DNA from 2 places in the Rhizobium arsenicireducens genome. Region 2 is predicted to be linked to the other one. Evidence: riboswitches for the same ligand, from Rfam matches in the RefSeq annotation. Region 2 holds a riboswitch; the other holds the start of a gene.
What was found. Region 2 has a riboswitch for S-adenosylmethionine ahead of metA (homoserine O-acetyltransferase MetA). Riboswitches for the same ligand answer to the same signal wherever they lie in the genome.
Positions count from the first base shown of each region.

Region 1 (8,889 bases), 790 kb from region 2:
GAAGGCGCCTTCCATGGCCGGACGATCGCCACCATTGCGGCCGGCGGCCAGGAGAAATACCTGGAGGGCTTCGGCCCGAAGGCGCCCGGCTTCGACCAGGTCCCGTTCGGCGACCTGGATGCGGTCAAGGCGGCGATCACCGAGGAAACGGCCGCGATCCTGATCGAGCCGGTGCAGGGCGAGGGCGGCTTGCGCGCCGCTTCCAATGAATTCCTGCGGGCGCTGCGCCAGATCTGTGACGACAACGGCCTGTTGCTTGTCCTTGACGAGGTCCAGTGCGGCGTCGGCCGTACCGGCAAGTTGTTCGCTTACGAATGGGCAGGCATCACGCCGGACATCATGGCCGTCGCCAAGGGCATCGGCGGTGGTTTCCCGCTCGGCGCCTGCCTTGCGACGGAAGAAGCGGCCAGTGGCATGAAGGCGGGTACCCATGGCTCGACCTATGGCGGCAATCCGCTCGCCATGGCTGTTGGCAATGCCGTGCTCGACGTCGTGCTGGCCGATGGCTTCCTTGACCATGTACGCGACGTTGCGCTGATCTTCCGCCAGGGTCTCGCCTCGCTCAAGGATCGTTATCCCGACATCATCGAGGAAATCCGGGGTGAGGGCTTGATGCTCGGCATCAAGGCCAAGGTGGCGAACACCGACCTGCTGATGGCAATGCGCGAGGAACATGTTCTCGGCGTTCCCGCGGGCGACAATGTCATTCGCCTTCTGCCTCCGCTCATCGTCACCGTCGACGAGGCGCGGGAGGGGCTGAAGCGTATCGAACAGGCGGCCGAGCATTTGCATAGCAAGCTCGCATCGGCGTCATCGAACTAGGGCAGGTAAGCAAGAATGGCATCTCCGAAGCATTTTCTCGATCTCTCCGCCATGACGGCACCCGACCTCCGGCTGATCCTGGAGGACGCGAAAACCCGCAAGCAGGCGACCAAGGCCGGCGCGGCAGAAAAGCCGCTTGCCGGCAAGATGCTGGCGATGATCTTCGAAAAGCCGTCGACCCGCACCCGCGTCTCCTTCGATGTGGGCATGCGCCAGCTCGGCGGCGAGACGCTGTTTCTGTCTGGCACCGAAATGCAGCTCGGCCGCGCCGAAACAATCGGCGACACGGCCAAGGTCCTGTCGCGCTATGTCGACGCGATCATGATCCGCACCACCGATCATTCGCGCCTGCTGGAAATGGCCGAGCACGCCACGGTGCCGGTGATCAATGCGCTGACCGACAGCACCCACCCTTGCCAGATCATGGCCGACGTGATGACCTTTGAGGAACATCGCGGCCCGATCAAAGGCAAGACCGTTGCCTGGACCGGCGACGGCAACAATGTCCTGCATTCACTGGTCGAGGGCTCGGCCCGTTTCGGCTACCGGATGAACATGGCCGTGCCGCTTGGTTCCGAGCCGGACGACAAGATCCTCAACTGGGCGCGCAACAATGGCGGCGAGATCATGCTGTGCCATGACGCGGAGCGCGCCGTTGCCGGTGCGGATGCCGTGGTCACCGATACTTGGATCTCGATGAACCAGGAACACAAGGCGCGCGGCCACAATGTCTTTCAGCCGTTCCAGGTCAATGCGGCGCTGATGAAGCAGGCGGCCCCGGACGCGCTGTTCATGCACTGCCTGCCCGCCCACCGCGGCGAGGAGGTGACCGACGAGGTGATCGACGGCCCTCAGTCGGTCGTGTTCGACGAGGCGGAAAACCGTCTGCATGCCCAGAAGTCCATCCTGGCGTGGTGCCTCGGCGCTATCTGATCAACGCCGGCGCAAAAAGGGGGACGGATTGCGCGGCGAGGCCTGTCCTCTTGCCACGCTTGATCTTTTTCCGTCCGGTTCCCATGTGTGCCGTTGAAAAAGAGGCCTTGCGCCTCGCTATGTTCGAGCGCCAAGGCGCCAGGAGTGAAATGATGACGAACAGGCCTGCCGAGCTTGGCGAATTCGGTTTCGCCGGTGATGACCGGGTTGTGCCCTTCCAGGTGGAGGGGCTCGACGTGCGCGGTCGCGCCGTGCAGATCGGTCCCTTGCTGAATACCATTCTCGCGCGCCACGACTATCCCGAGCCGGTAGCCCGGCTGCTGGCCGAGGCGATCGTGCTGACGGTGCTGATAGGCACCTCGCTGAAATTCGAGGGCAAGTTCACCGTGCAGACCAAGAGCGACGGTCCGGTCGACCTGCTGGTCGCCGACTTCGCCTCGCCGGAAAACGTCCGAGCCTATGCCCGCTTCGACGAGGAGCGGTTGGCGGAAGCGGTCGCTGCCGGTCTCACCTCGCCTGAACAGCTACTGGGTGCGGGCGTGCTGGCGCTCACCATCGACCAGGGCAATTTCATGCAGCCCTATCAGGGCATCGTGCCGCTCGACGGCGCCTCGCTCGAGGACATCGCCGGGGTCTATTTCCGCCAGTCGGAGCAGATCCCGACGCGGGTTCGCCTCGGTGCCGCCGAGTTCTTCGATCGCGACGAGGAAGGTCGGCCGCGCCGCACCTGGCGGGCCGGCGGGCTGATCGCGCAGTTCCTGCCCGAGGCACCGGAGCGCATACGCCATTCCGACCTGCATGGCGGCGATGGCGACAATGGAGAGAGACCGCACTCGGACGACGATGCCTGGGCGGAAGCGCGCATGCTGGTCGACACGATCGACGCCGACGAGCTGACCGATCCGCAAATCGGCGCGGAACGGCTGCTTTACCGTCTGTTCCACGAGCGCGGCGTTCGGGTCTACGAGCCTCACGCCGTCTACGATCGCTGCAGTTGCTCGCGCGAAAAGATCAAGGGCGTGCTGTCGAGCTTCTCTCAGGAAGAGATCGATGCCAGCCAGACGGATGGCGCCATTACGGTGACCTGCGAGTTCTGCTCGACCACCTATCGCTACGAGGCGGCGGAAGTCGTGAACGCCTGAGCAAGGGCGAGAATGTGAAATAGGGTGACGGCAGGGCGAAGGCCCTGCCGTTGTCAGTTCAGCACGCGCAGCATTCCCGGTGCATCGAGCGAAAAGGCCGGTATGGCGACGTCGAAGATCTCGCCGTCATCGGATTCCATCTGGTAATGCCCGAACATCATACCAGACGGCGTGTCGAGCGGGCAGCCCGAGGAATATTCATAGGTATCGCCGGGTCTCAGGCGCGGTTGCTCGCCGATAACGCCCGGCCCGTGCACTTCGTCGACCTGGCCGTTCTGGTCGGTGATGTTCCAGTAGCGGTGCATGAGGCGAACGGATGCCGCGGAGTGGTTCGCGATCACGATGCGATAGCCCCAGACATAGCGGCTGTCTTCCGGATCGGATTGCTCCTCCAGGTAATAGGGTTCGACACTGACCTCGATGTCGCGTGTCACGGCGCGGTACATGCACTGGACCTTTTCAAAGCATCACTAAACATAGCTTACAGCATGGCGTGATGAGGAAAAAATACAAGCGCGCCGGCCTGCCAAAGCGTCCGGCGTCGCGCACATTTTGTTGTTAATGCTAACCGTTGGGGTTAAGGACCTCGGTCCGAGCGCGCAAGCCGCGTGCCCGGACTTTTCTAGGTCATTGCAGGCCAGGAACGGCGCTCAGGCGCCGACGCTTGCCATGGCGCGGGCAAAATCCTCAAGCAGGTCCTGCGTATCCTCGATGCCGCAGGAAAGACGTACCGTGCCGCCGGACATGCCGAGTTCGGCCCGTGCCTCGTCCGTCAGGTTCTTGTGCGTCGTCGTGGCCGGATGGGTAATCAGGCTCTTGGCATCGCCGAGATTGTTGGAAATCTTGACGATCTCCAGCGCGTTCTGCAGCTTGAAGGCCGCGTCCTTGCCGCCCTTCATCTCGAAGGCGACGAGCGTCGAACCGCCGGTCATCTGCTTGGCGACGATGTCGGCCTGCGGATGGTCGGCGCGACCGGGATAGATCACCTTGGCGACCTGCGGCTGCTCGGCCAGGAAGTCGGCGATCGCTGCGGCATTGGCCGTCTGCTGCTTGACGCGCAGCGGCAGGGTCTCGACGCCCTTCAGCAGCGTCCAGGCGTTGAACGGCGACATGGCCGGACCGGTATGGCGGAAATAGTCCTGCAGGTTCTCGGTGATCCAGTCCTTCGACGAGAGCACGACGCCGCCGAGGCAGCGGCCCTGACCGTCGATATGCTTGGTTGCCGAATAGACCACCACATGGGCGCCGAGTTCGAGCGGCTTCTGGAAGAGGGGGGTGGCAAAGACATTGTCGACGATCAGCGTGGCGCCGACCTGGTCGGCGAGCTTGGCGACGCCGGCGATGTCGACGACTTCGAGCGTCGGATTGGTCGGGCTTTCGAGGAACATTACCTTGGTGTTCGGCCGGATCGCCGCTTCCCAGTTCTTCAGATCCCGGCCGTCGACCAGCGTACACTCGACGCCGTAGCGCGGCGCCAGCGTCTCGACGACATAGCGGCACGAACCGAACAGGGCGCGCGCCGCGACGATATGGTCGCCGGCCTTCACCTGGCACAGCACGGCGGCCGCGACGGCGGCCATGCCCGAGGCCATGGCGCGGGCGTCTTCGGCGCCTTCGAGCAGGCACATGCGCTTTTCGAACATGTCATTGGTCGGGCTGCCGTAGCGAGCGTAGATATAGCCGTCCGTCTCACCCTTGAAGCGCGCTTCTGCCGCTTCCGAGGTCTCATAGACGAAACCCTGGGTCAGGAAGATTGCCTCGGACGTTTCACCGTAGGGCGAACGCAGGGTTCCGCCATGGACCAGTTGGGTTGCCGGACGCCAGTTCTTGCTCATGCCACTTAAGCCTCTCGCATACAAAAAAACCGGTCGCGAAATCGGACCGGTTTCTAGCACCCGGTCTCTTTAGCCATTTGTTTAACGTGGCTGCAAGCCGACCGGCCAAATCACCACGGGATAAGCCTGCCATACGCCCAACACGGACTTGCGTCAATTCCTCGACTTTGGTTTTGTCGGGCCCAAACAGGATGAAACAAGATGACCAGGACCACGGGCATTCTCTCGGACAGTGCCATCGGCACGCTCTTCGGCGAAGGCCGGCTAATGAGCGAGAAGATGCTCGACCATGATCAGATCCAGCCGGCCAGCCTCGACCTCCGCCTTGGCGCGAAGGCGTTGCGCGTGCGCGCGAGCTTTATGCCCGGCCGCGCCCACACGGTTGCCGACAAGCTCGAGCGGCTGACCCTGCACGAGATCGACCTGGAAAACGGCGCCGTGCTCGAGACCGGATGCGTCTATATCGTTCCGTTGATGGAAAGCCTCGATCTGCCGGCGGAAATGTCGGCATCCGCCAATCCGAAGAGCTCGACCGGCCGCCTCGACATTTTTACCCGGGTCATGGTCGATTATGCCCAGGAATTCGACAAGATCCCGGCCGGCTACAAGGGGCCGCTCTATCTGGAGATCTCCCCGCGCACCTTCCCGGTCATCGTGCGGCGCGGCTCGCGCCTGTCGCAGATCCGCTTCCGCGTCGGCCAGGCCTTGCTCGGCGAGCGTGAACTGCTCGACCTGCATGCGACAGAGACGCTGGTTGCTAGCGAAGCGCCGAACGTCTCGGGCGGCGGCATCGCGCTGTCGATCGACCTGAAAGGCACCGGCGATGACGGCCTGATCGGCTATCGCGGCAAGCACCATACCGGCGTGATCGACGTCGACAAGAAGGCCGCGCACGACGTGCTCGACTTCTGGGAGCCGCTCTACAGCCGCGGTGCCGACGAACTGATCCTCGATCCGGACGAGTTCTACATCCTCGTCTCCAACGAGGCTGTGCACGTGCCGCCGCTCTATGCGGCGGAAATGACGCCCTATGATCCGCTGGTCGGCGAATTCCGCGTGCATTATGCCGGCTTCTTCGACCCCGGTTTCGGCCATGCCGCCGCCGGCGGCTCGGGAAGCCGGGCGGTCTTGGAAGTGCGCAGCCACGAAGTGCCCTTCATCCTCGAGCACGGTCAGGTGATCGGCCGTCTGGTCTACGAACACATGCAGCAGCTTCCGCAAGGCCTTTACGGTTCCGGCCTCGGCTCCAACTACCAGGCGCAGGGCCTGAAACTATCAAAGCATTTCCGGCTGGGTTGACCCACGCTCGCGCCGGAACGTCGCGAGTTCGCGCCGCAGTTCCTGCAGCTCGGACAGGATCTTTCTCTGGTCCTCGATCATCTGTTCCTGGCCGACCTGCGTCGGGATTTCATGCTCGGCCTGCATCGACGAGACGATGATGCCGATGAACAGGTTGAGCACGGTAAACGACGTGGCAATGATGAACGGGATGAAGAACACCCAGGCGAGCGGATGCACGGCCATGATCGGTCGCACCACTTCTCCGGTCCAGCCTTCGAGCGTCATGACCTGGAACAGGGTGAAGGCCGAGGCGGCAATCGTCCCGAAAAGTTCGGGAAAATCGGCGGCGAACAGCTTGGTCGCTGCGACCGAGGAGACGTAGAAGACGAGGCTCAGCAGCAGGAAGATCGATCCCATTCCGGGAGCGCGGAGAATAGCCCGCCGACCACCCGGCGCATTGACGGCACCATCGAGATCAGACGGAAAAGCCGGATGACGCGCAAGGCGCGCAGGATTGAGATGCTTTCGGTGCTTGGCACCACGGAAATGGCGATGACGAGCAGGTCGAAGATCCGCCAGGGTTCGCGGAAAAAATTGCGGCGATAGAGCAGGAGCTTGATGAGCAATTCGATTATGAAGATGGCAAGCAGGGTCTGATCGGCGGCGTGAAGCGCGGTTCCGAAGTGATGCATGATCACGGGTGACGTCTCGAGACCCAGCGTGATGGCATTCAAGAGGATCAGAAACGTAATCGTGTTTTCGAAACGTCGCGATTGAAGCAGGTTGCGCAGGGCATGCATGATGGCTGACCGAAGGGAAAAAGACTGGAAATATCCCGCCATTGTCACGAGCGGAGGTTAACATCTTCCTTGCGCAGCGCGCCGCATTCTCCCTTGACAGGGCGCCGCAACTGTTGGAACTGTGCGGGCCGCGCGGGTGTAGCTCAATGGTAGAGCAGCAGCTTCCCAAGCTGAATACGAGGGTTCGATTCCCTTCACCCGCTCCAGCCACTCCTATCTTCACCGTATTGCCCAGCTAATTTCCGGTTTCAGTCCCGCTTCCGTTGCGCCGGCGCCGGGCTTCGAGCCACGCCAGTCCTGCAAGCGTCACGAGTGTGAAGCCCGCGCCTGCGAGGAATGTGCCCATCGGGCCGGTCGCATCCCACAGCAAGCCGGCGATGACGCTCGCGGCCAGAAGCACCACCCCCGTCATCAGGTTGAACACGCCGAACGCGGTGCCGCGCAGTTCGGCCGGCGCGGTATCGGCGACGAGCGTCGCAAGCACTCCCTGAGTAAATCCCATGTGCAAACCCCAGAGCGTGGCGCCGAGCAACAGACCGGTTAGCGCCGAGGAAAATGCAAGCACGAGATCGGCGGCGAGAAGCAGGACCAAGCCGATGACGAGCAATTTTGTCCGGCTCATTCGGTCCGAAAGCGCGCCGACCGGATAGGCGGAGATGAAGTAGGCGACGTTCATCACCACCATCACCATCGGGACCAACGCGAGCGGCAAGCCGATATCCTGTCCCTTGAGCACGAGGAAGGCTTCGCTGAACCGCGCCAGGGTGAAGGCCGAAGCGACTGCGACCACCCACCAGTAGTTGGCGCTGAGCCGACCAAGTTCGCTGCGGCTGAGCGGCATGCGCACCTTGCGCACAGGCGCCTCGCGCTTCGGCTCTTTCACCGCAACGATGATCAACCCGGCGGAGATGACGGCGGGAATGACGGCGATCCAGAAGACGAGGGTAAAATCATTGCTGAAGGCCCACATCAACGCGATGGCGAGCAGCGGCCCGAGCAGCGCACCCAGCGTGTCGAGCGACTGCCTGAGCCCGAAGCTCGCACCGCGTAGGTCCGGTGGGGAAATGTCGGCAACCAGCGCGTCGCGGGGGGCGCCGCGGATGCCCTTGCCGATACGGTCGATGAAGCGGGCCGCGATCAGCCAGGCCACGCTCGGCGCGAGCGGGAAGATCGGTTTGGTGAGGGCGGCGAGGCCATAACCCAGCGCCGCCAGAAACTTGCGCTTGCCCAGCCAGTCGCTGAGCGCGCCGGAAAACACCTTGGTGATCGCTGCCGTTGCCTCGGCGATCCCCTCGATGATGCCCACCGTCAGCGTCGAGGTGCCGAGCACCGTCACCAGGTAGAGCGGCAGCACGGCGTGGATCATTTCGGAGGAAATATCCATGAAAAGCGAGACGAAGCCGATCGCCCAGATCGCGCCGGGCAGCCTGCGCCAATGGGCCATTCCACTCTTTTCATCCGTCGCCGCCAAGCCGCGGTCTCCTTGATGGCCAGTCACCCCAATAGCTGCACCGGCACATGGGCCTGTCCAGCACCGCAGATGTGCTCCCTCACTGGATCGGGGTCAAGCAGGGACCTCGCCTGCAAGGGCCGGCGCGCCCGTCTGTCGCGTCTCTACGGCTCTCTCTGCCGTATCGGCAGCTTGGCGCGGCTGATGCGGTGTCTTGTTCCAGAAGAAAGGTTTCGAGCGCAGTTCGAAGACCGCTTTCCAGGCGGCGAAGGACGTCATCATCCAGTAGAGGGGAACGCCCGCCCAGCGCCAACCGATCCGGTCCCGTTCGTGCTTGGTCATCGCCGTCAGGCCGAGGGCCACGAAGACGGCATAGCTGCCGAAGATATTGGTGATGTCGATCGTGAAAAGCACCGTCTCGAAGACCCCGACAGCCTCGGCCGGCGTCTGCAGCATGGCCACACCCGTGGAGACGAGAAAGACCATGATCAGCGGGTGACCGAGAGCCGATATGAGCATGCCGCCGATCAAGAGCTGAAAGGCTGCAAAGGCGGAAGACCCCATTTCTCGGATCGTGCGCGACGGATCGCGCATGACCACCAGCCAGGTCTGCAGCCAGCCCTTGA
Region 1 covers NZ_CAXHYK020000001.1:2,826,173-2,835,061, reverse strand. Annotated here, with positions in the region: gene ACWPVA_RS14105 (acetylornithine transaminase) at 1-822, shown strand, start outside; gene argF (ornithine carbamoyltransferase) at 838-1,755, shown strand; gene ACWPVA_RS14095 (Hsp33 family molecular chaperone) at 1,908-2,897, shown strand; gene apaG (Co2+/Mg2+ efflux protein ApaG) at 2,951-3,343, opposite strand; gene ACWPVA_RS14085 (O-succinylhomoserine sulfhydrylase) at 3,548-4,732, opposite strand; SAM riboswitch at 4,781-4,859, opposite strand; gene ACWPVA_RS14080 (2'-deoxycytidine 5'-triphosphate deaminase) at 4,934-6,031, shown strand; partial or broken gene ACWPVA_RS14075 (ion transporter) at 6,008-6,813, opposite strand; tRNA gene ACWPVA_RS14070 (tRNA-Gly) at 6,946-7,019, shown strand; gene ACWPVA_RS14065 (MFS transporter) at 7,049-8,257, opposite strand; gene ACWPVA_RS14060 (glycosyltransferase family 2 protein) at 8,378-8,889, opposite strand, start outside.
Region 1: another riboswitch for S-adenosylmethionine. It lies ahead of ACWPVA_RS14085 (O-succinylhomoserine sulfhydrylase); the one in region 2 lies ahead of metA (homoserine O-acetyltransferase MetA).

Region 2 (8,889 bases):
ATCGCCTCACCCGCTCCAGTTTTTCTTCTTCCAGAAAACAAGAAATGATAGACCGCTTTGGTGGTCGCTTTGCGTTTGGTGGCGTGCGGCCCGAAGGCCGCCTTTTTCAGCTCTTCGAAAAGACGTAGTCCGTCTCCTGGCGCAGAACGTCGCCGGGGCGCAGCACGACGTTGGGGAAATCGGCGTGGTTGATCGCGTCCGGCCAGACCTGGGTTTCCAGGCAGAAGCCGGCGAAGGGGCCGTAGGCGCGGCCGTCGAGGCCGGGGACGGGCACGTCGAGATAGACGCCGGCGTAGAATTGCACGCCGGGTTCGGTCGTGCGCACTTCCATCGTCACCCCGGAATTGATGCTACGGGCGAGCGCCACCGACTGTTTCGCCATGCGCGCGGGAGACAGGCAGAAATTGTGGTCGTAGGGCACTTGTTTCCCGTCGCGGGCGATCGGGGCCATTTCGCGGAAATCAAAGGGCGTTCCGGCGACGGGCCGCAATTCGCCGGTCGGGATCAGGTCGCGGTCGACCGGCAGATAATGGTCGGCGGCGATCATCAGGTCGTGGCCGAGGATGTCGCTGCGGCCGTCGAGGTTGAAATAGGCGTGCTGGCAGAGGTTGACGGGCGTCGGGCGGTCGGCTTCGCTCTCGTAGACGACGGAAAGCACGCCCTCGTCCTTCAGGGTGTAGATCGCGCGGATGGTGCAGTTGCCGGGATAGCCGGCGCGGCCATCGGGATCGGTGACTTCCATCGTCACGTGGTCGTGGCCCAGGTCGACGATTGCCCAGTTCATCCGCGCCGTGCCGGTCGAGCCGCCATGCAGGTGGGTGGTGCCGCGTTCGTTGAGCTCCAGCTGGTAGTCGGCGCCGTCGATCGAGAAGCGGCCCTTGGCGATGCGGTTGGCGCAGCGGCCGGGAGAGGCGCCGCAATAGGGGGAATGCTGCTCATAGTCCTCGAAACGCTCGAAGCCGAGCACCAGGGGCGCGTCATGGCCGGCGAGCCGCAGGTCCTGGATCGCGGCGCCGAAGGTGATGATGCGTGCCGTCAGCCCGCCGCCGGACAGCGTCACCTGCTCGACCGTCTCGCCTGCCGTGGTCGTGCCGAAGATTTCCCTACCGGTCATGCCGTTCGCCCCGTTTGCGGTCTTTCGCCGTCTATCTCGCCAGTTCGCGCGCCGCCTCTTCAAGGCCGCCGAGCGTCAGCGGGTACATCCTGTTTCCCATCAGCTGGCGTATCATGCCGACCGACTGGGTGTAGCCCCAATAGTCCGGCTTCAAGGGGTTGATCCACAGGCTGCGACGAAAGTGAGCCGTCAGCCGGTCGATCCACACGGCGCCCGGCTCCGTGTTCCAGTGCTCGACCGAGCCGCCCGGCTGGCTGATCTCGTAGGGGCCCATCGAGGCGTCGCCGACGAAGATCAGCCGGTAGTCCGGGCCGAAGGTGCGGATGATGTCGTCGGTGCCGACGACTTCCGTCATGCGGCGACGATTGTCCTTCCACACCCGCTCATAGGGGCAATTGTGGAAGTAGAAATAGTCCATGTGGCGGAATTCCGAGCGGGCGGCGGAGAACAGTTCCTCCACGGTTCGCACATGGTCGTCCATCGAGCCGCCGATGTCGAAGAACATCAAGAGCTTGACGGCATTGCGCCGTTCGGGCCGGGTCTTCACGTCGAGATAACCGTGTTCGGCGGTGGCGCGGATGGTGCCGGAAAGATCGAATTCGTCCGCCGCCCCCTCGCGGATGAAGCGGCGCAGGCGGCGAAGCGCCACCTTGATGTTGCGGGTGCCGAGTTCGACGGTGTCGTCGAGGTTCCTGAACTCGCGCTTGTCCCAGACTCTCACCGCGCGGCGGTGGCGGCTTTCGTGCTGGCCGATGCGCACGCCTTCGGGATTGTAGCCATAGGCGCCGAAGGGCGAGGTGCCGGCCGTGCCGATCCATTTCGAGCCGCCCTGGTGGCGCTCCTTCTGTTCGGCGAGACGCTGGCGCAGCGTTTCCATCAGCTTGTCGAAGCCGCCGAGCGCCTCGACAAGCTTCCTGTCGTCCTCCGACAGGTGCTTTTCGGCGAGCTTTTTCAGCCAGTCTTGCGGGATCGGCACCTGATCCACGCCGTCGACCCCGCCGAACAGGCCTTCCATCCCGCCGAACATTTCGGAAAATACCCGGTCGAAGCGATCGATATGGCGCTCGTCCTTGATCAGCGTCGTGCGGGCGAGGAAGTAGAAGGCCTCGGTGTCGAAGTCTGCAAGCCCCTTCTCCATGCCTTCAAGCAGCACGAGGAATTCCCTGAGCGTCACCGGGATCCGCGCTTCCTTGAGCTTTAGGAAAAAGGGGATGAACATCGGTCTTCTAGCGCTCCTTGCCGCTGTGTGCCGTCAACGGCGATCGAGGCCGATCTCCTGCAAGTCGTACGGCGTCGTCTGGTAGATTTCGTTGATCCAGTTGCCGAACAGGAGATGCGCATGGCTGCGCCAGCGGTTGAGCGGGGTCAGGGTCGGATCGTTGTGCGGAAAATAGTCGTGCGGCATCTTGATCGGCACCCCGGAATTCACGTCGCGGAAATACTCGTCGCCGAGCGAGGTCGAATCATATTCGACGTGGTTGAACATGTAGAGCCGGTTGCCGCGCTTTTCATGCACGAGGCAGACGCCCATCTCGTCGGATTCCATCAGGATCTCGAGGTCCGGATGCTTCTCGATGTCCTCGCGGCGCACTTCCGTCCAGCGCGACACCGGCACCTGGAAGTCGTCGGAAAAGCCGTTGAGATAGACGGAGGCCGGCGACAGGTTGCGGTGGCGATAGACGCCGAAGGCCTTCTGTTTCAGCGCGTGCTTCGGCACCTTGTGGAAATGGTAGATGGCGGCCATGGCGCCCCAGCAGACATTCATCGTCGAATGGACGTTGGTTTCCGTCCAGTCGAGGATCTGCTGCATCTCGTTCCAGTAGGTCACGTCCTCATAGGCCAGGTTCTCGACCGGTGCGCCGGTGACGATGAAGCCGTCGAACTTGCGGTCCTTCACCTCTTCCCAGGTCTGGTAGAAGGACAGGAGATGTTCTTCCGAGGTGTTCTTGGCCTTGTGGCCGCCGATGCGCACGAGGGTCAGCTCGACCTGCAGCGGCGAGGCGCCGATCAGGCGGGCGAACTGGACCTCGGTCTTGATCTTGTTCGGCATGAGATTGAGCAGGCCGATCTGCAGCGGGCGGATATCCTGGCGGACGGCCACCGTTTCGGTCATCACCCGCACACCCTCGTGGACGAGGGTTTCAAAGGCGGGCAGCGTATCGGGTATCCTGATCGGCATCGTTTCTCATTCCCAGCATCGGCGGGCAAAACCGCAAAATAAAACCGGCGGCGAGAAATCGCGACCGGTGCAGGGGAAAATGACGACTTTCCTCGGCCCCTTTAGCGACTTCTTTAACGTGGCTGCAAGCCGGCCGGCCAAATCACCACGGGACCTGCTCTAGATAGCTTTCCTGTCGTCAAAGATCAATGGCGAAGCCTGCGGCTGCCAGATCGGGGATCGCGAGCAAGGTTTGCTACCGCTCCCGCCGCGCCATGAAAGCCAGGCGCTCGAACAGGTGCACGTCCTGCTCGTTCTTCAAAAGCGCGCCGTGCAGCTTGGGCAGGGCCTGTTTCGGATCGGCGCGCAGGTCGGCCGGGTCGACGTCTTCGGCGACCAGAAGGCGAATCCAGTCGAGTGCTTCCGAGGTCGAGGGCTTCTTGCGCAGGCCGGGCGTCTCGCGGATCTCGTAGAACTGGGTGAGGGCATTGCGAATCAGCGTCTGCTTGATGCCGGGATAATGGACCTCGACGATGCGCGTCAGCGTGTCGGCATCGGGGAAGCGGATGTAGTGGAAGAAGCAGCGGCGCAGGAAGGCGTCCGGCAGTTCCTTCTCGTTGTTCGAGGTGATGATGACGATCGGGCGAACGGAAGCCTTCACCGTCTCGCCGGTCTCGTAGACATGGAATTCCATGCGGTCGAGTTCCTGCAAAAGGTCGTTGGGGAACTCGATGTCGGCCTTGTCGATCTCGTCGATCAGGAGAACGGTCTTCCTGCCGGCGGCGAAGGCCTGCCAGAGCTTGCCCTGGCGGATGTAGTTGCCGACGTCGTTGACCCGCGCGTCGCCGAGCTGGCTGTCGCGCAGGCGCGAGACCGCGTCATATTCGTAGAGGCCCTGCTGCGCCTTGGTGGTCGACTTGATGCTCCATTCGATCATGTCGAGGCCAAGCGCTGACGCCACCTGGCGGGCGAGCTCGGTCTTGCCGGTGCCGGGTTCGCCTTTGACGAGTAGCGGCCGCTCGAGCGCGATGGCCGCATTGACGGCGACCATCAGGTCCTTGTCGGCGATGTAGTCGGCGGTACCGGTGAACTGCATGCGGATCTTCCTGGCTGGTCTTTGGCGGTGAACCTAGTGGCGCAAAGGGTGCAGTGCAAGATGGCGAGGCGGTTCTGGCTACGGCGGCGCGGCAGATAAGGCTTGTAAAAATGCAGGAATCTGACAGGCTGAAACCAGCGATACACAACGCTTGTTCCTGTTCGGACGCTGATTTCCAGACAAGAAGGGTACTGGAACACAGCGCGCATTTTCTCGGCAGATCCAGCCAGACATTCGCCACCATCCGCCACATTTGCTCCGAAGCGAAGATTTCTACCGATAGCAGACCGACGATCACCCGTTCCCGATCAAGCGCTGCCACTAAAGGCGGCCCGCGATCCTTCACCGAAGGAAGACACCCATGGCCAAAGGTCAGGTACGTTCGAACCGCGAAGCCCGAAAACCCAAGAAGGACAAGACCAAGGCCGATGCGCCGAAGACGTCCGGCTTCACCACCCAGCTGAAGAATGCCGAAACCGCCAAGGACGGCACCGCCAAGCGCTGAGGCGCCGTCGACGTCCAGCGACCGCCACGTGACCAGGCATCGTGCCCGGCCTGATCGGCACACTGGTGCCCGGTCAGGCGGCGAGGGCGAAGAGGAAACGGCCTTTCCCTTCTCGGCCCATATGCGCTATGGGCTCATCCATGACGGACACGACCTTCACGATCCTGCTCGGCGGGGCGCTCACCCCGACCGAGCGGCTGAAAGCCGCGGTCGCGGGAAGCCGCGCCATCGCGGCCGACGGCGGCATGCGCCATGCGGTCACGCTCGGCCTTTCGCCGGAGCTTTGGGTCGGCGATTTCGACAGTTCCGAGGATCTCGCGGCCGAGGATTTTCCCGGCGTGCCTCGCCTGCCCTATCCGGCGCAGAAGGCCTCGACCGATGGTGCGATCGCCGTCGAGGAGGCGCTGTCGCGCGGGGCAAAGCGTCTCGTTCTGGCCGGCGCGCTCGGCGGGGAGCGTTCGGATCATGCGCTGATGCATCTGCTGTCGGGCATGGCGCTGGCCAAGGGCGGCATCGAAGTGATGATGAGTTCCGGTACGGAGGAAGCCTTTCCGCTGCTTGGCGACGACTTCACGCTCGATCTGCCAAAGGGCTCGCTGTTCTCGGTGCTCGGCCTCTCCCCGCTTGCTGGGCTGTCGATCGGCAATGCCCGCTATCCGCTCACTGATTTCGCGCTGCCCTTCGGGTCGTCGCGCACCATTTCCAACGTCGCGGAAGGTCCCGTGCGCTTCTCGCTGAAAAGCGGCGATGCGGTCGTCCTTGCCCGTCCTTACGATTTTTCCGGAGCTTGACCTTGGCGCCTCCCATTCTCAAACTCGATGATATCCTGCTATCCTTCGGCGGCGCGCCGCTTTTGAACGGCGCCAGCCTTCAGGTGGAGCCTGGCGACCGCATCTGCCTGGTCGGACGCAACGGCTCGGGCAAGTCGACGCTGATGAAGATCGCCGCCGGCATGGTCGAGGCGCAGTCGGGCGAGGTGTTCCGTCATCCGTCCGCGACGATCCGCTATCTCGAGCAGGCGCCCGATTTCGGCGCCTACAAGACCGTGCAGGCCTATGCCGAGGCGGGGCTTGGACCGGGCGACGATCCGTATCGCGTCACCTATCTGCTCGAACATCTGGGGCTTTCCGGCCAGGAAGATCCGGCGAGCCTTTCGGGCGGCGAGGCGCGCCGCGCGGCGCTGGCCCGCGTCATGGCGCCCGAACCGGACATCCTGATGCTCGACGAGCCGACCAACCATCTCGACCTGCCGACCATCGAATGGCTGGAAGGCGAACTGGCCAAGAGCCGCAGCGCGCTGGTGGTCATTTCGCATGACCGTCGCTTCCTTGAGAAGGTCTCGACCGCCACGGTTTGGCTCGATCGCGGCTTGTCGCGCCGGCTCAATCGCGGCTTCGGCCATTTCGAGGAATGGCGCGACAAGGTGCTGGAAGAGGAAGAGATCGAGCAACACAAGCTCGGCAAGGAGATCCAGCGCGAGGAACACTGGCTGCGCTACGGCGTGACGGCACGGCGCAAGCGCAACATGCGCCGCCTCGGCAATCTGCAAAGCCTGCGGGCCGAATATCGCGGCCACAAGGGGCCGCAGGGCACAATCCAGGCAAGCGCCACGGAGGGCCGCGAAAGCGGCAAACTGGTGATCGAGGCGGACAGGATCACCAAGGCTTATGGCGACCGGACGATCGTTGCGCCGTTTTCGATCCGCGTGCATCGCGGCGACTGCATCGGCCTGATCGGTCCGAACGGGGCCGGCAAGACAACGTTGCTGAAGATGCTGACCGGCCAGCTGGAACCTGATAGCGGCACGGTCCAGCTTGGCACCAATCTCGAGATCGCCGTGCTCGACCAGAAGCGCGAGGACCTCAACCTCGAGGACACGCTGTCGCATTACCTGACCGACGGGCGCGGCGAGAACCTTCTGGTCAACGGCGAGCAGAAACACGTGACCGGCTACATGAAGGAATTCCTGTTCCAGCCGGAGCAGGCCCGCACGCCGATCAAGAACCTCTCCGGCGGCGAACGCGCCCGGCTGATGCTGGCGCGGATCATGGCCAAGCCGTCCAACCTGCTGATCCTCGACGAACCGACCAACGACCTCGACATCGAGACGCTCGACCTTTTGCAGGAAATCGTCGCCGGCTATTCCGGCACGGTCATCCTGGTCAGCCACGACCGCGACTTCCTCGACCGCACGGTGACCTCGACGATCGCGCCGGCCGATCCCGAGAATCCGGACGGCCGCTGGATCGAATATGCCGGCGGCTATTCCGACATGCTGGCGCAGAAGAAGGGCGCCGAGGACGAGCGCAGACGTGCTGACAAGGCCGAGAAGGCGAAGACCTCCGAGGCGAAATCCTCGGACACGGGCGGCAAGGCCAGGGGCAAGCTGTCCTACAAGCAGAAGTTCGCGCTGGAAAACCTGCCGAAGGAGATGGAGAAGACGGAGAATGAGATCGCTGCCCGTGAGGCGAAGATGGCCGATCCGAACCTCTTCGCCAAGGACCAGGCGACCTTCAACAAGCTTGCCGCCGAGACGGAAAAGCTGCGCGCCGACCTGATCCGCATGGAAGAGGAATGGCTGGAGCTGGAAATGCTGCGCGAGGCGCTGGAGGGGTGAGCTTTCCCCTCCGGTCGGGACGCTGGGCTCAGCCCTTGGGCTGGTCAACCTCGTCCGACGGCACGCAATGTGTTCGCTCCAGATGCAGCAGGCTCGGCGTGAGCGCATCGTAGAAGGCGCCGGAGCGGCCGATATAGATCAGCGTCGAATCGGTGAGTTCGGCCAGAACGCTTGAGAGCGTGGAGACGGTATCCTCCTCCAGTCCTTCCAGAACATCGTTGAGCACGATCCAGCGCGGCTTGCGCAGGATGAGGCCCGCGAAGGAGAGCGCCATCTGCTCGTCCTTGTCGAGCAGCCGGTCCCAGCGGGCGCGATCGTTGAGCCTGCCGGCGATGCGAGATAGGCCGACGCGTTGAAGCGCAGCCATCATGGCCTCGTCGGTGAAACCGGCCGAGGCGAGCGGATAGGCGAGAACGCTCCTGAGCTTGCCCTCGGGCAGGTATTCGAGCTGGGGCACGAACAGGATGTCGTCTTCCTTGGGCAACAGGATGCGGCCTTCACCATAGGGCCAGAGGCCGGCGATGGCGTTGAACAGCAGTTTGCGGTTGACGCCCTGGTCGCCGTTGATCATCACGCGCTCGCCGACGACGATAGTCGGGTTGGCTTCCTTGATCCGGAAGCCGTCGAGCGTGCAATCACCATCCACATGCGAGGCGATCGCCACCGATTCGAGCGTCAGCCGGCCGGGTTCGCCGCGTGAGATGACGATCCGGCCTTCGGCCGGGCCGTCGTCCATGTCGATCAGCGCGGCGCGCAACGCAGAGACGCGCAGAAGTGCCGCTTTCCAGTCGGCAATGGCGCCAAAATTGTCGACATACCAGCGCAGCGCCGAATGGACCTGGTTGAAGGCCGCCGCCGCCATCATCAGGCCGCCGAAGGTCATTGTGCCGGCGAAATAGGCCGGCGCGGCGATGAGGATAGGCACGAGGATGGCCAACCAACCAAAACCGGCGGTGACCCAGGTGAGATTGGTGAGCGCCCTGGCCAGGTCGCGGATGGAGCGCAGCACTGCGTCGAGCTTTTCGTGGATGTGGCGGCGCTCGGTTTCTTCGCCGCCGGCCAGCGCGATCGCCTCGAGGTTTTCGTTGGCGCGCATCAGCGAGAAACGCAATTCGGCTTCGTTGGCATAGCGAGTGGCGTTGAGGCGGGTGAGATTCCATCCGACGAGCTGGCTGAACAGCGAGGCAAGCCCTGCATAAAGGATCGCGCCCCAAACCATGTAGCCCGGAATGACGAAGCTCATGTCCTTGTAGTGGAAAACGAAATCGCTCGACAGCTGCCAGAGAACTCCAATGAAGCTGACCAACAGTATCGTCGCCTGCACCAGGCCGATGGACAGGGAGGTCGTCATTTCGGCCAGCTTGCGGGAATCCTCGTGAAGCCGTTGGTCCGGGTTAAC
Region 2 covers NZ_CAXHYK020000001.1:3,619,551-3,628,439, forward strand. Annotated here, with positions in the region: tRNA gene ACWPVA_RS17940 (tRNA-Gly) at 1-18, shown strand, start outside; gene ACWPVA_RS17945 (aldose epimerase family protein) at 107-1,114, opposite strand; gene ACWPVA_RS17950 (vWA domain-containing protein) at 1,146-2,333, opposite strand; gene metA (homoserine O-acetyltransferase MetA) at 2,367-3,293, opposite strand; SAM riboswitch at 3,374-3,452, opposite strand; gene ACWPVA_RS17960 (AAA family ATPase) at 3,529-4,368, opposite strand; gene ACWPVA_RS17965 (hypothetical protein) at 4,730-4,873, shown strand; gene ACWPVA_RS17970 (thiamine diphosphokinase) at 5,014-5,664, shown strand; gene ACWPVA_RS17975 (ABC-F family ATP-binding cassette domain-containing protein) at 5,667-7,490, shown strand; gene ACWPVA_RS17980 (ABC transporter ATP-binding protein/permease) at 7,519-8,889, opposite strand, start outside.